DNA from 3 places in the Peribacillus sp. NPDC097225 genome. Region 3 is predicted to be linked to each of the others. Evidence: riboswitches for the same ligand, from Rfam matches in the RefSeq annotation. Region 3 holds a riboswitch; each other region holds the start of a gene.
What was found. A riboswitch is a leader RNA that binds a small molecule or an ion and turns the genes downstream of it on or off. The one in region 3 is predicted to bind cobalamin.
Positions count from the first base shown of each region.

Region 1: linked by a shared signal. The riboswitch ahead of metE (5-methyltetrahydropteroyltriglutamate--homocysteine S-methyltransferase) and the one ahead of ACIQXH_RS18680 (hypothetical protein) in region 3 are both predicted to bind cobalamin.
Region 2: linked by a shared signal. The riboswitch ahead of ACIQXH_RS11200 (hypothetical protein) and the one ahead of ACIQXH_RS18680 (hypothetical protein) in region 3 are both predicted to bind cobalamin.

Region 1 covers NZ_JBIWDJ010000007.1:3,966-8,212, forward strand. The annotation lists gene ACIQXH_RS16890 (aminopeptidase) at 1-589, opposite strand, end outside; gene bcp (thioredoxin-dependent thiol peroxidase) at 601-1,071, opposite strand; gene ACIQXH_RS16900 (potassium channel family protein) at 1,134-1,556, opposite strand; cobalamin riboswitch at 1,839-2,036, shown strand; gene metE (5-methyltetrahydropteroyltriglutamate--homocysteine S-methyltransferase) at 2,177-4,247, shown strand, end outside.
Region 2 covers NZ_JBIWDJ010000003.1:224,187-228,433, forward strand. The annotation lists gene ACIQXH_RS11190 (methionine ABC transporter ATP-binding protein) at 1-306, opposite strand, end outside; SAM riboswitch class I at 376-485, opposite strand; gene ACIQXH_RS11195 (MBL fold metallo-hydrolase) at 812-1,633, shown strand; cobalamin riboswitch at 1,725-1,926, shown strand; gene ACIQXH_RS11200 (hypothetical protein) at 2,155-2,379, shown strand; gene ACIQXH_RS11205 (hypothetical protein) at 2,409-2,600, opposite strand; gene ACIQXH_RS11210 (YheE family protein) at 2,659-2,862, opposite strand; gene ACIQXH_RS11215 (YheC/YheD family endospore coat-associated protein) at 2,923-4,065, opposite strand; gene ACIQXH_RS11220 (YheC/YheD family endospore coat-associated protein) at 4,116-4,247, opposite strand, start outside.
Region 3 covers NZ_JBIWDJ010000010.1:9,579-13,825, forward strand. The annotation lists gene ACIQXH_RS18670 (DUF58 domain-containing protein) at 1-1,052, opposite strand, end outside; gene ACIQXH_RS18675 (AAA family ATPase) at 1,052-2,008, opposite strand; cobalamin riboswitch at 2,197-2,416, shown strand; gene ACIQXH_RS18680 (hypothetical protein) at 2,579-3,124, shown strand; gene ACIQXH_RS18685 (ABC transporter substrate-binding protein) at 3,128-4,078, shown strand; gene ACIQXH_RS18690 (VWA domain-containing protein) at 4,217-4,247, opposite strand, start outside.

The sequences.
Region 1 (4,247 bases), on a different contig from region 3:
TGGAAAAAGCCAAGTCAGTCCCCGGCGATATGATCCGGACTTGATCCGTTTGATCCATCCAATCCTTTAGAGGCTTCATGGACTTTTCCATTTTGTGATAATTCAGTGTGCACACGTTTAACAAGAAATCTTCATACTGTTCAAGGCTCATGCCGGATTTTTTTGCAGAACCAATGGTCGGATAATTCAGTAACACCCAGCGCCGGTTATTGACGAAGAACATGGTGGACGTTTTCATGGCATCCTCCTGAAGGCGATATCTCTCATGAGGGACACTCACTCCTCGCCCTTCGTTTCCATCGCCCGATATGATGATGACTGCATCCACATCTTCGTATTTCTTATAATTCCATTTCGATAAGGTATCGAGCTGTTCCTTAACATTCCCTTTTAGCAGATGACTGGTAATTTCGTCATCTTCAAGTTCCGCATAAGGATAGGCCCCCATTCTATAGGCTTCGTCAATCAGTTCCTTCAATAGGGCCTTTGCTGCAACAGGCCCACGGATCAAGACCCGCTCTTTCGCCTGCAGCCTCAGTGAATGATGAATCAGCTGCTTGGCAAGCTTGATAAGTCGCTCATCCTTCATTAGCCTGTACCTTATTTTTCTAGGTCACGAAGAGTTTCCAACGCTTCTTCGACGTGGCCCTTTACTTTGACTTTACGCCATTCTTTAACGATCGTTCCTTCCTTATCAATCAGGAAAGTCGAACGCTCAATGCCCATGTATTCCTTACCGAAGTTCTTTTTCAATTTCCATACGCCATATAATTCAGCGGCTTCTTGCTTTTCATCAGCAAGCAACAGGAAAGGCAACCCATGTTTTTCAATGAATTTTTTATGACGTGTTACCGGGTCCGGGCTAATGCCTATGATGACAGCATCAAGCTCTTCGAATTGTTCATTAGCATCACGGAAATCACAAGCCTCCGTCGTGCAACCGGGTGTCATGTCTTTTGGGTAAAAATATAATACAACGTGTTTACCCTTGAACCCTGATAGGGTAACTTGTTCTCCGTTGTTTGCTGGTAATTGAAAGTCTGGTGCTTTTTCTCCAATTTCGACCGTCATTCTAAACCCTCCATTTCTTTCATCATGGTAAGCGTACCCAATAATTGAAAGAAACACAACTTTCATTTCTTGTTCTTTCTTTCCTTCTGTTCAAAATCGATGACAGCCCTGATCACAAATGCCGCAGGTAGCGTATAGCCAATGAATGCTTGGATTGTCGCGATCATCCGGCCAATACCGATTGGGGAGATATCCCCGTATCCGACGGAGAACATCGTCATCGCACTAAAATAAAATGAAGTCTTCAGCTGCTCGGAAAAGGTCCCATCCAAGCGATTGCCCATATCAAGAATCACCGAATGATTCTGAAGCTCGTATAATAAATAAATCAGTGCAAAACCGACTAATAATGTCGCATATAAATTGCCGAGCCACAGCATATCTTCAAGAGAAAACTTCTTTGCCTCCGACTCAGAAAGAAATAAGGTCCGAATGCTCATCACCATGCAAAAGATAATCCCCACAATCAAAATATAAAAGGTCATCCCCCACGCCTCATTTCAAAAACAACCCACTTCCCTTATACATACTCTTTTGCGAGTCAATATATGCTCGTTTTAGGGGTCAGACCCTATTTCCCAGCTGCTGCACCATCTAGGAAACATAGATACAGCATGGGATCTCGTGCCACATGGTGGGGGTCAGACCCCATTTCCCGACTTTTTCCTTGTTGACCCATTTGGTCGGGGTATGCTAAGATGGGTTAAGTTTTTATAATATTTTGTAAATTTCAGCGTCCGTGTTTATGCGGACGGAGTTTTTTATGAATTTCATATGTGGAGATAGGTTCCTAAGCTTTTAGGATTAAAAGGGAAGTCCGGTGTAATTCCGGCACGGTCCCGCCACTGTAATGGGAATGTATAGCGCTTTTGTTTGATGCCACTGGTCCTTTTGGATTGGGAAGGCTCTTAGTGCTAAGTAAGAGTTCCCTGAGTCAGGAGACCTGCCTATTTCGACAACACTGTTTTAACCTACGGGAGATAGGGAAGTGTTAGGGACCTTATAATGATAAGGGGTATTTTCGTGCCCCTTTATTTTAAGCATTTCTAACTTTCTCTTTTGACGGTTAGGGGTGCTTTTTTTGTTGTTATTTCATTAAAAGGAGATGGATGTGTTGAAAAGTAGTAATATAGGGTACCCACGAATCGGTGAAGATCGTGAATGGAAACGTACATTAGAGGCCTATTGGGCTGGAACATTAAATGAAACGGAATTCATGGCGCAATTGGAAGCGATCCGTTTAGGCAATTTGCAAAAACAAAAAGATCAAGGCATCGATATCATCCCGGTCAACGACTTTACGTTATATGATCAAATGCTCGATATGTCCGTCATGTTCGGCCTGGTGCCAGAACGCTATTCGGCTTATAAGGGTGGCACGGTCCCCCTTTCCGTTTATTATTCAATGGCCCGTGGGAACAAGGATGAAGTCGCTTCCGAAATGACGAAATGGTTCAATACAAATTATCACTATATCGTTCCAGAGCTAAAACAGTCCCAGCTTACGTTGACAGAAAACAAGCCGCTCGCCGCTTACCGCGAAGCCAAGGAAAAACTAGGAATCGATACGAAACCGGTTATAGTCGGACCTTACACATTCATTTCTTTGTCAAAGGGCTATGAAAAAAGTGATCTTCCGGCCATCATCCTGAGCCTGTTGCCTTTATACACAAAAATTTTGCGAGAGCTGGAACAAGAAGGCGTGAAGTGGGTGCAGATCGATGAACCTTCCCTTGTTTCTTCCCTTTCCAAAGACGAGATGAAAACTGTTACATACCTGTATGAAAAATTGAACGAAGCTGTCCCCAACCTGAACATCATGCTGCAAACATACTTTGATGCTGTAGAACACTACCAAGAAGTGATCGACTTGCCCGTTCAAGGAATCGGCCTTGATTTGGTCCATGACAAAGGAAAAAATCTCAGCAATCTTCAAACAGTCGGTTTCCCGCAAGATAAAATACTTGGGGCCGGTGTGATTGACGGGAAAAACATTTGGCTTTCTGACTTGACGAAAAAAATCAAGTTGGTCGAGTCCATTACGAAACACGTAGCCGAAGATCGAATTTGGCTTCAACCTTCCTGCTCCCTGCTACATGTTCCAGTGACGGTTCGAAACGAGACAGAACTGGCTAGCGAAGTGAAAGAAGCCCTTGCCTTTGCTGATGAGAAACTAGAAGAAATCACACTTTTGGTCAGAGGAAACAACGAAGGTCCAGAATCAATCGAAGAAAAGGTGACGGCAAACAAAGCTGCATGGCAGACCTTAAATAATTCAAAGGCCAGAAACCATAAAGACGTTCAATCCGCTGTCGAACAGGCGAAGCAGCAATCCCATGGCCGTACCCTGCCATTTAAACAGCGCTATCAAAAACAACAGGCGTATTTCAACCTGCCCTTCCTTCCAACCACGACAATTGGAAGCTTTCCGCAGACCGCGGAAGTTAAACAGGCCCGCGGGAAATTCAAACGCGGTGAATGGACGGCTGATCAATATGAAGCATTCGTGAACGAGGAGATTGGCAGATGGATTGATATCCAGGAAGAAATCGGATTGGACGTCCTTGTGCACGGCGAGTTTGAACGAACCGATATGGTCGAGTTTTTCGGCCATAAATTGGGCGGCTTCGTCTTCCTTGAAAAAGGCTGGGTTCAATCATACGGCTCCCGCTGTGTCAAACCTCCCGTTATCTATGGAGATGTCCATTTCATCGATCCGATGACGGTCAAAGAAAGTGTGTATGCACAAGCCTTGACGAAAAAAACGGTGAAGGGAATGCTGACCGGTCCTGTTACGATTCTGAACTGGTCGTTCGTCCGTGACGATATTTCACGGGAAAATATCTGCTATCAATTGGCATTGGCCTTGAAACAAGAAGTAGAGGCACTGGAATCAGCAGGGATCAAAATGATCCAAGTCGATGAACCAGCCCTGCGTGAAGGCCTTCCATTGAAAAAAAGCGACCGTGATGAGTACTTAAACTGGGCGGTCCATTCATTCCTGATTTCCACTTCGAGCGTCGAAGACACAACACAAATTCACACCCATATGTGCTATTGTGATTTCAATAGCTTCATGGATGTCATCTCTTCCCTGGACGCTGATGTGATTTCCATTGAAACGTCCCGCAGCCACGGCGAGCTCGCTTCCGCATTCGAGGAGAAAACATATGAAA
Region 2 (4,247 bases), on a different contig from region 3:
ATTGTCAAAAACCGTTTTGGAACTGACTAGGGAAAAATGCTGAAATATCATGCCGATTTTCTGGCGTTGTTTGCGAAGCTCCTGGCTTGATAAGGTTGTTAAGTCGACGCCATCGATGATGATGCTACCATTGGTCGGACGCTCAAGAAGATTCAGACAGCGAATCAATGAACTCTTTCCCGCGCCGCTATACCCGACAATCCCATAAACCTCCCCCGTTTGAATGGTTAAAGATACATTATCCACTCCGATAACTCGGGTATTCTTCGAGATATATTCCTTTCGAACTGAACGAATTTCAATCATGATGCTATCCTCCTTATACATAAAAAAGCTACCTCTATCATTCAGAAAGAGGCAGCGAAATTATATCCCGTCTTATCTTTCAGAATGGTATTTCATTCTGCAGGAAGGGGCACCATTCCCGATGTGGGGCGGTTGCCGGACGTCATAGGGCCTGGTCCCTCAGTCACTCTTGATAAGTTAATTACTATTTTAGTATTTTATTATTTTTTTAATATAATCTATATTATTTGTTAAATACAGTAATGTCAATTATTTTTTGAATTTTATCAAGATTATGAATCAAACGATCTACTTGCCCAGATTATAGTGGCCATTTGCTAAGTTACACGGAACGTCCCGGATCTTACATGGCCTGTCTGCGTAAGAATATGGACTTTGATCACTCCCATCATTAGAAAAAATATTATACTTGTAAAAAGTATGGAGAGATAATACATTTATTGTAAGTGAATTAGAAAATAAAGGATGATGAGGTTTTCCAAAAAAATGATTGGAGTGGAAAGTCATGCTGGAAATGAAAACGATAAACGATGTGGTTTGCGTAAAAGGGACACCGGAAGGAAACAAATCAGGCATGAGCGTGAATGTGTTCTTAACCGATGGCATGTTAGTTGATACGGGGGCAAAAATCTTGTTGAAGGAACTTACTCCATTCTTTGAAACCGCTGATTATGATATGGTGGCGCTGACGCATTATCATGAAGACCATACGGGTGGGGCCGCATGGATACAGGAACATAGGAACGTCCCCATCTATATTCATCCGATGTCCCTCGATATTTGTGCAAAGGATGCCGAATATCCCGATTACCGCAGAGTTTTTTGGGGAGACAGGGATGCCTTCAAGGCAGAACCATTGGGAGGGGTCGTCCATTCACGCACTCAAACATGGGAGCCAATCTTTACACCAGGGCATTCGAGGGACCATATGGTTTACCTGAATCATAGTAATGGCATGCTGTTTTCGGGTGACCTGTTTGTAACGCCGAAAACAAAGCTCGTTTTAAGGGAGGAATCAATTCCGTTCATCATGGAATCCATCAAGAAACTGCTTCGGTATGATTTTGTAGAGGTCTTTTGCTGCCACGCCGGGTATGTCCCGAACGGGAAGGAAATGTTTGAAAGAAAGCTCAGCTACTTGGAAAATCTGCGCGGTGAAATTTTGCGTTTGCATGATCAAGGATTGGAAGTCCATGAAATTCAGCAAAACGTGTTGCCTAATCGGTATCCGCTTATCGAGATATCCGGTCATGAATGGGATTCGGAGCATATCATTACATCGATACTGAAAGAGAGTAGGTTGTATTCAGAGGAAAGGAAGAAATGATGAATAAGAGGATGGGGGATAGGGTCGAAGAACAAGGCGGGAGCCTCATTGTAATCCTAGTGAAAATTTGATACAGTTAAACTGAAAAATAGTATTTCGTCTAGAAATGGGTGCAGATAAGAACATGTAGCTTATCTGCTTAAAAGGGAAGTCGGTTAGAATCCGACGCTGTCCCGCAACTGTAAATGAGAGCGATTCGAAGGAATGCCACTGTCTTTTTTGCAAGAAAAGATGGGAAGGTTCGAAAAGCGATGATCATGAGCCAGGAGACCTGCCCGTTTTTAGCACAACGCCAGAAACCTACGAGGATAGGGGGTGTTAAGTGCGAAAAATTAGCAAGAACATGCTTTCTTATTTTTGTAGAAAAATGGGGAATCATGGTCATTTTTGTTATGTTTCGTTTGCACTCTAACAACTTCTGAATGGGAAGTTGTTTTTTGTTTTTTACAAGTCCATATTGGACAACATTCAAAAAGAATCCTGTTAATTAGACAGGACAGCTATCATAGGGGGCCATATCATTGTTTGGTACAGTTGAGCATTTTACGGACTATTTAAAAGCGCAAATCATGCGTAACTTTTGTGTGGAAGAAATGATATCTTTAGATGATTGCCGAGCAAGCTTGATTGAGGAAATCCAGGTTCATGGCAAAAACGTAGAAGATAGGAAAGAATACGAAGCAAATCTTGAAAGAGCCTTTAGCCAAGTGAATCTAGAAATATTCGGCTATCAAGAAATCAAGTAAAGAGCCGCCCATAAGGGAAGCTCTTGTTTTCAATCTTTATTGATGTTCGGTTCCGTTTCATCATGAAAGTCATGGGCTTCCTCAATGTTCAAGGTGTCCGCGGCTTCATAGACGTTTCCGCCAGCAAGTCCTTCATTGATGATACGATCGATATCGAGATATACAGAATCCTTACCGTCATACTCGGTATCCTTCAGAAATGTAATCTTTTCTTTATCCAAATGAACTCCCTCCTTGGCTTTTTATTAGTGTTAGCCAAAGAGGGATTCTTTATTCTATTTAGTCGTACACGTGGTACACCATTAAATCATGAATCATGCCCTTGAGTTTTTCTTCCTCTGACTCTACAGGCGGATTGGTTAACCACTCAATGGACCCATCTTTATGATAGAGGGCTTGGACGGCCAATTTATTGAAGTAAAAGGAAATCTTCCAGCCAGGTAAATTCTTGTGCAACGGCTTCCATTGAAAATGCGTAATCATATGTATAACCTCCATATCGCTGTTTCTCATTTCATTATAATGGAAAAAGCAGGATGGAGGTTATTTTCTTATGTGATTCGGAAAAGTTAATTCAATGAACAGGTTTTTTAAATGTAGTAGGCGGCTCGCTTCAATTTCCTCTTCATCAAATTGCATGGGTTTTGAATTGACTTCATAAATGAATAGAGCACCGGATGTATCTTCCCCGATATCAATGGAGAATTCCCCAAGAAAGCCAAACTTCCTGGAGAGGATGATTCCACATCTTTGCGCAATGTTCGCCAACTTCCTGTTTAACGGCCTCGTTTGTAGCTGCTGATAGGGAAAAAGCTTTCCCCCCCTTGGCGTATGGGTTGTGATTTCCTGGGTTTGCGACATCCTCACGCCCTTGCCGGTCACTTTATAAAACCCATTTTCATAATGAACAAGAATACGGTAATCGTATCGGTGTCCATTCAGTTTCTTTGGAATGACCGCTCGTTGGGCCAGATACCCCCTCTTTTTGAGCGACGCCTTATTGGCTTCCCAAAACGCGGAGAAATCAGGGTACAATTCCTGATGTTTCAGGCTATTGAATTGGAGGGTGCCATCAGGTTTTTCTAGCAGGGTGTAGATGCCCTTACCTTGGCTTCCTTTGCATGGTTTCAAATAAATATGTTTGTGGAAATGTAAGAAGTCCGCTAGTTGGGTAGGGTCGGATAGGTCTATGGTCGATGGAAGATGGCGGGCTAGAGATCCATCTTCCGTCAATGCTTCGTACATCAAGTACTTATCCAAAAAATGAGGGTTGAATAAAGTGATGCGATGTTCTTTAAAAAAGGAAAGGAGTTCTTGAAAACTTTCCGATGCTTCGAATCCCCTTTTGGGAATGCGATTATAAACGATATCGGGCAGTGGTAATTTTACCTCATTCCATGTGTTCGTTTGTGAAGAAAAGATGAAGCCTTTCATGTAGTTGGAAAGCAAGGATTCAACCGTGAATACATAGGCCAATATCCCATGATTCGATAAATATTGAGATAAATTCTGAAAAAGTGTCAAATTCCCCCCTATACCTGATTCCTTCTTTGGATCTAGAGAGGTCAAGATACCAACGACTAGCACCCGGTTTCCCGGAAATAAAGTAATCGGAAAAAGTGCCTGATCCTGGGTGTCCTGCTTAAAAGGGATTTCCTCATTCGCGGCTCCCGCATATAGCTGCATATCTTCCTCGTTATGGCTCCATCTCTCAGAGGGAACATCATAAAAAATGTTCATTTCTGTGTACCAATCGTTTGTGAAATCGTCTGTTCGGTAAGATAAATGGCATAATCAAGGCTGAGCTTCCTGGTTAAAAGTTCAAATTCCTTTAACTTTGGATGGGAAAAGATAGAACGGCCTGGTTT
Region 3 (4,247 bases):
ACGCAAAATACCGTCATCGCTTTATTTCCGGTAAATGCATTCCAACCTTCTATCTTTTCCATCGTTAATTCGGACACAATGAATATTACAGAAGCGTTGGATGGTACAACTCCCTTGTTCTTCTTTCCATTCCAGACGCTTGTATGTGTGGCCCTTGATTTTGCAAGACGGTAAAAGAGTCTTCTCCTCTGTTTACTGCCTCCTTTAGCCGGTACGACCTCCATTGATCCCGTACTGGTTAACCCAACATCCATACCCTTCTTTATCAAGGCATGCACCAAAGAGGCCGCAAGTACGATAGCTTCTTCGAAGAAGGGAGAGGCGTACTCATCAAGCATAATAAATACATCGCAGTTTTTCTGCACTTCAAATTCCTTCGTCATGATTTCACTTGTTCGGGCCGTTGCCTTCCAATTTATCCAGGATAATTGATCACCCGGCTGATACTCCCTGATTCCGGACACGACCGAATGTTCCCGCTGTATTTTTTTCGTCGTACCAACTTGTCCTTGATCGAAGACATGCTCCAACTGTTTATAATTCAACTCCTGATAAGCCGGGAAAACGGTGAGTTTCAAAGGGGCATGCACTGTCGCTTCTTTTTCATAGAGTCCAAAGAAGTCCCCTATTTTGAAACGAACCGATTGGATGACATGTTCTCCTCTTGGCAGATTCTCCAGGGTATATGTCAATTGGAAGGATTGTTTAAATCCTGGAAAAACCAATGTTTTCTTTTCCAGTTCCATCGGCAAATCCTCTTCTACCACCATATATAAAAGAGGCAGTCTGTTTTTCCGGGAGAATACCAATGTCATATCTACCGACTCTCCGGCCTGGCATTCGTGTTTACTAATTCTTCTCTCCACTTCAAAAGCCTGAAGTGGATAAAACAGCAGAATCATAGAGTACGCACCGAACGGCAAAAAGGTATAGAAAATGAACCAACTGATAAACCCGCCTTGAAACATCGCAAAACAAAAGGAAATGAGCATAAGCACTATGATCCCACAGACATTCCTGTTTTTCTTCAGTATGGTAAGCACATTCCGCATTAGGTCACGGCCCTCTTCACGGGTACCTGCGTCGTAGCCACTATCTCATGTATCACCATGTCAGCATTCACCCCCGAGTAATTCGCTTCCGGATTAAGGATTAGCCGATGGGTAAAAACGAACGGAACCAAATGCTGCACATCATCAGGTAGAACGTAATCCCTTCCCTTTAGGAGCGCATAGGCTTGGGCTGCCTTCATTAGGGCAATCGATCCACGTGGGCTCACCCCAAGATATACACTTTCATGCTTACGTGATTGATTGGCTAACTCGACGATATACGTCTTTATCGTATCATCCACGATCACGGCCTTTGCCTCTATCTGCAAATCTATCAGTTCCTCTAACGAAATCACGGATTCCAATTCTTCAATCGGAGCCGTATATTGGGCCCGATGCAACACTTCTATCTCTTCTGCCACTTCCGGATACCCCATCTTCATTTTCAATAAAAAACGATCTAGCTGTGCTTCTGGAAGTGGGTATGTGCCTTCGTAATCAATTGGATTTTGAGTGGCCATGACGAAAAACGGTTGTTCCAGTTTCCTTGTCACACCATCCACCGTCACGCTTGCCTCTTCCATTCCTTCAAGTAGGGCGGATTGCGTTTTCGGCGATGTCCGATTGATTTCATCGGCCAAAATAATATGGCCCATGATTGGCCCCGGTCTAAAGATGAACTCTTGTTCCTTCGGATTGAAAATCGATACCCCCGTTACATCGGACGGTAGCAAGTCAGGCGTGAATTGAATCCGTTTGAAATCCGCCCCGATGGACTTCGCTAGCGCCCTGACCAAGACGGTCTTCCCAACGCCCGGGACATCTTCCAATAAGACATGTCCACCAGAAAGGAGCGCCACAAGACTTAGTTCTGCTATATCTCTTTTTCCAATAATGACCTTTTCAATGTTTTCCAAAATCATATCCAGTTTCTGATTCACTTGTTTATAAACCATTCTCTACCTCCCATGATTATGTAAATCACTCATGCTTAACCCTTATTTATTCGACATCCATTTTACATTAACCTCCAATTTATCCTTACAAAGTGAGTTTACTAGAATAATACCCCTATAAAAGAGATTTCTTGAAATCTTTTCACTATTTAAGTAATTAATTATGATAGACTGGTACTAAGTGAATATAAACCTTGCAGAAAATAGGTGCTGACTTGTCAGCTTAATAGGGAATTCGGTGTAAAACCGAAGCTGTTTCCGCAACTGTAAGTGCTAATGAAATAAGAAATATGCCACTGTTTGTGAATGAATCCGCACGCACGATACCATTCATTCAATCCAAATGGGAAGGTTCTTAGAGTAAAATGATGCACGAGCCAGGAGACCTGCCTTTTTTTTATCGTATTTTGCTCTTCGGAAGTTAGGAGGATTGTACGGCAATCTTCCATCTTTTTTTCCGTTCGAGATACATAGATGATTGTTTGCCGACCAATACCTTTGGTCGGCTTTTTCTTTTGCGCCGAAAAGCAATACGAAGGTCATTCACATTATTAAAAAGGAGGAAAAATTATGGAAAAGAAGGATGCCCGCTTTTTATGCTACCCATTCATGCGCGAATCAGTTTCAACCGTTGATTATGAAATTCGCACCGATTCATTGACGACTCAAATGGGACTGGCAGCGTCGTTCACGAAAGAGATTCCTGAAGTCTACAGGGATTTATTGGAACTGTTGCCGATGGCTTATCATTTAAATGGTTCTGCCCGGGGGAAATTGGCCATAACCGAAGACGGTCTAAACCGCCTAAGTGAAATCTATGACTATTATGTCGCTGAAGTGAAAGAACGCATCGAAACATTTGTGCTACCCCAAGGATCGACGGCAGCCTGTATTTTGCATACTTGCCGTAGTGAAGCCAAGAAATCCGTCCGTGCCTTGCATAAAGTCAGTACGGAAAAAGATGTGCCCGCGATTCTTTTTGATTATGCTCATTTGCTTGCCAATGTTCTATTCGTGATGGCTGTCTATGTCAATAAACAACTGGGTGTCGAAGAGATTCCCTTTATCAGCAAATCCTATCCAACCAAAACAATGAAAAAGAAAACGGAGGAATAAAACATGATAAGAACAGTAAGATCCAGTTGGATTGCCCTTCTGATGGTCGCCCTTTTCCTTACAGGATGTGCCTCGAATGATGATCAGAAATCGATAGAGAAAAAAGATCCTGCAACAACTGAAGAAGTCAAATCCTATACCGTCACCGATGATAGTGGAAAAGAAATCACATTTGATAAGGTTCCGGAAACGGTCGTTTCACTTCAACCCAGTAATACGGAGATTTTATATGCCCTTGGTGTAGGGAATAAGGTGATTGGAGCGACAGATTTCGATAACTATCCTGAGGAAGCTAAAGATGTCGAGCGTGTCTCTGATTCGATGACGATCAATTCCGAAAAAATCATCTCTTTGAAACCGGATGCCATCATTGCCTACACAATTGGCGATGAAGCAGCATTAAAGCCGCTTGAAGATGCGGGAATTCCCATTTTCATTATTAAATCAGCCGTGACCTTTGATGATGTATATAGCGATATTGATCAAATTGCCAAAGTCATGGGCGTAACGGACCAAGGGGATGACCTAGTCAAAAACATAAAAAAACAAATCAAAGATGTTGAAGAAAAAGTGGCGAGTGTCGATTCTAAAGAAAAAACATATTTCGAAATCAGCCCTTCTCCGGAAATCTATACAGCGGGAGCTGAAACCTTCCAGCAAGAGATCTTGGCGTCTGCCGGTATCGAAAATATCTTTGCCGACCAAAAGGGCTGGGCGAAAATAGCAGATGAAGAAGTCGTCAAGCGCAACCCGGATGCCATCATCACAACCGTAGGCTATGTGGACAATGCTGTGGATGAAATCAAATCCCGTAAAGGTTGGAAAGATGTCAGCGCCGTGAAGGAAGACCAAGTATATCAGCTTAGCGAAGACGTCATGTCACGTCCCGGACCGCGTATCGGAGAAGCCGTAGAACTAACTGCAAAGACCATATATCCGCAATTATTCAAATAAAGACACACTCAAAAGGGGTAATTACGCCGAAATCGTATATATAATAAAAGGCGGAAACGTTGATTTAACAACATTTCTGCCTTTTATTTTGTGCATGAATCCTCTTGAAAGAGGGCTATTAGACAGCCCCTTTGATTATTAATCTTTATATTTCTCTTTCATTTCTTCT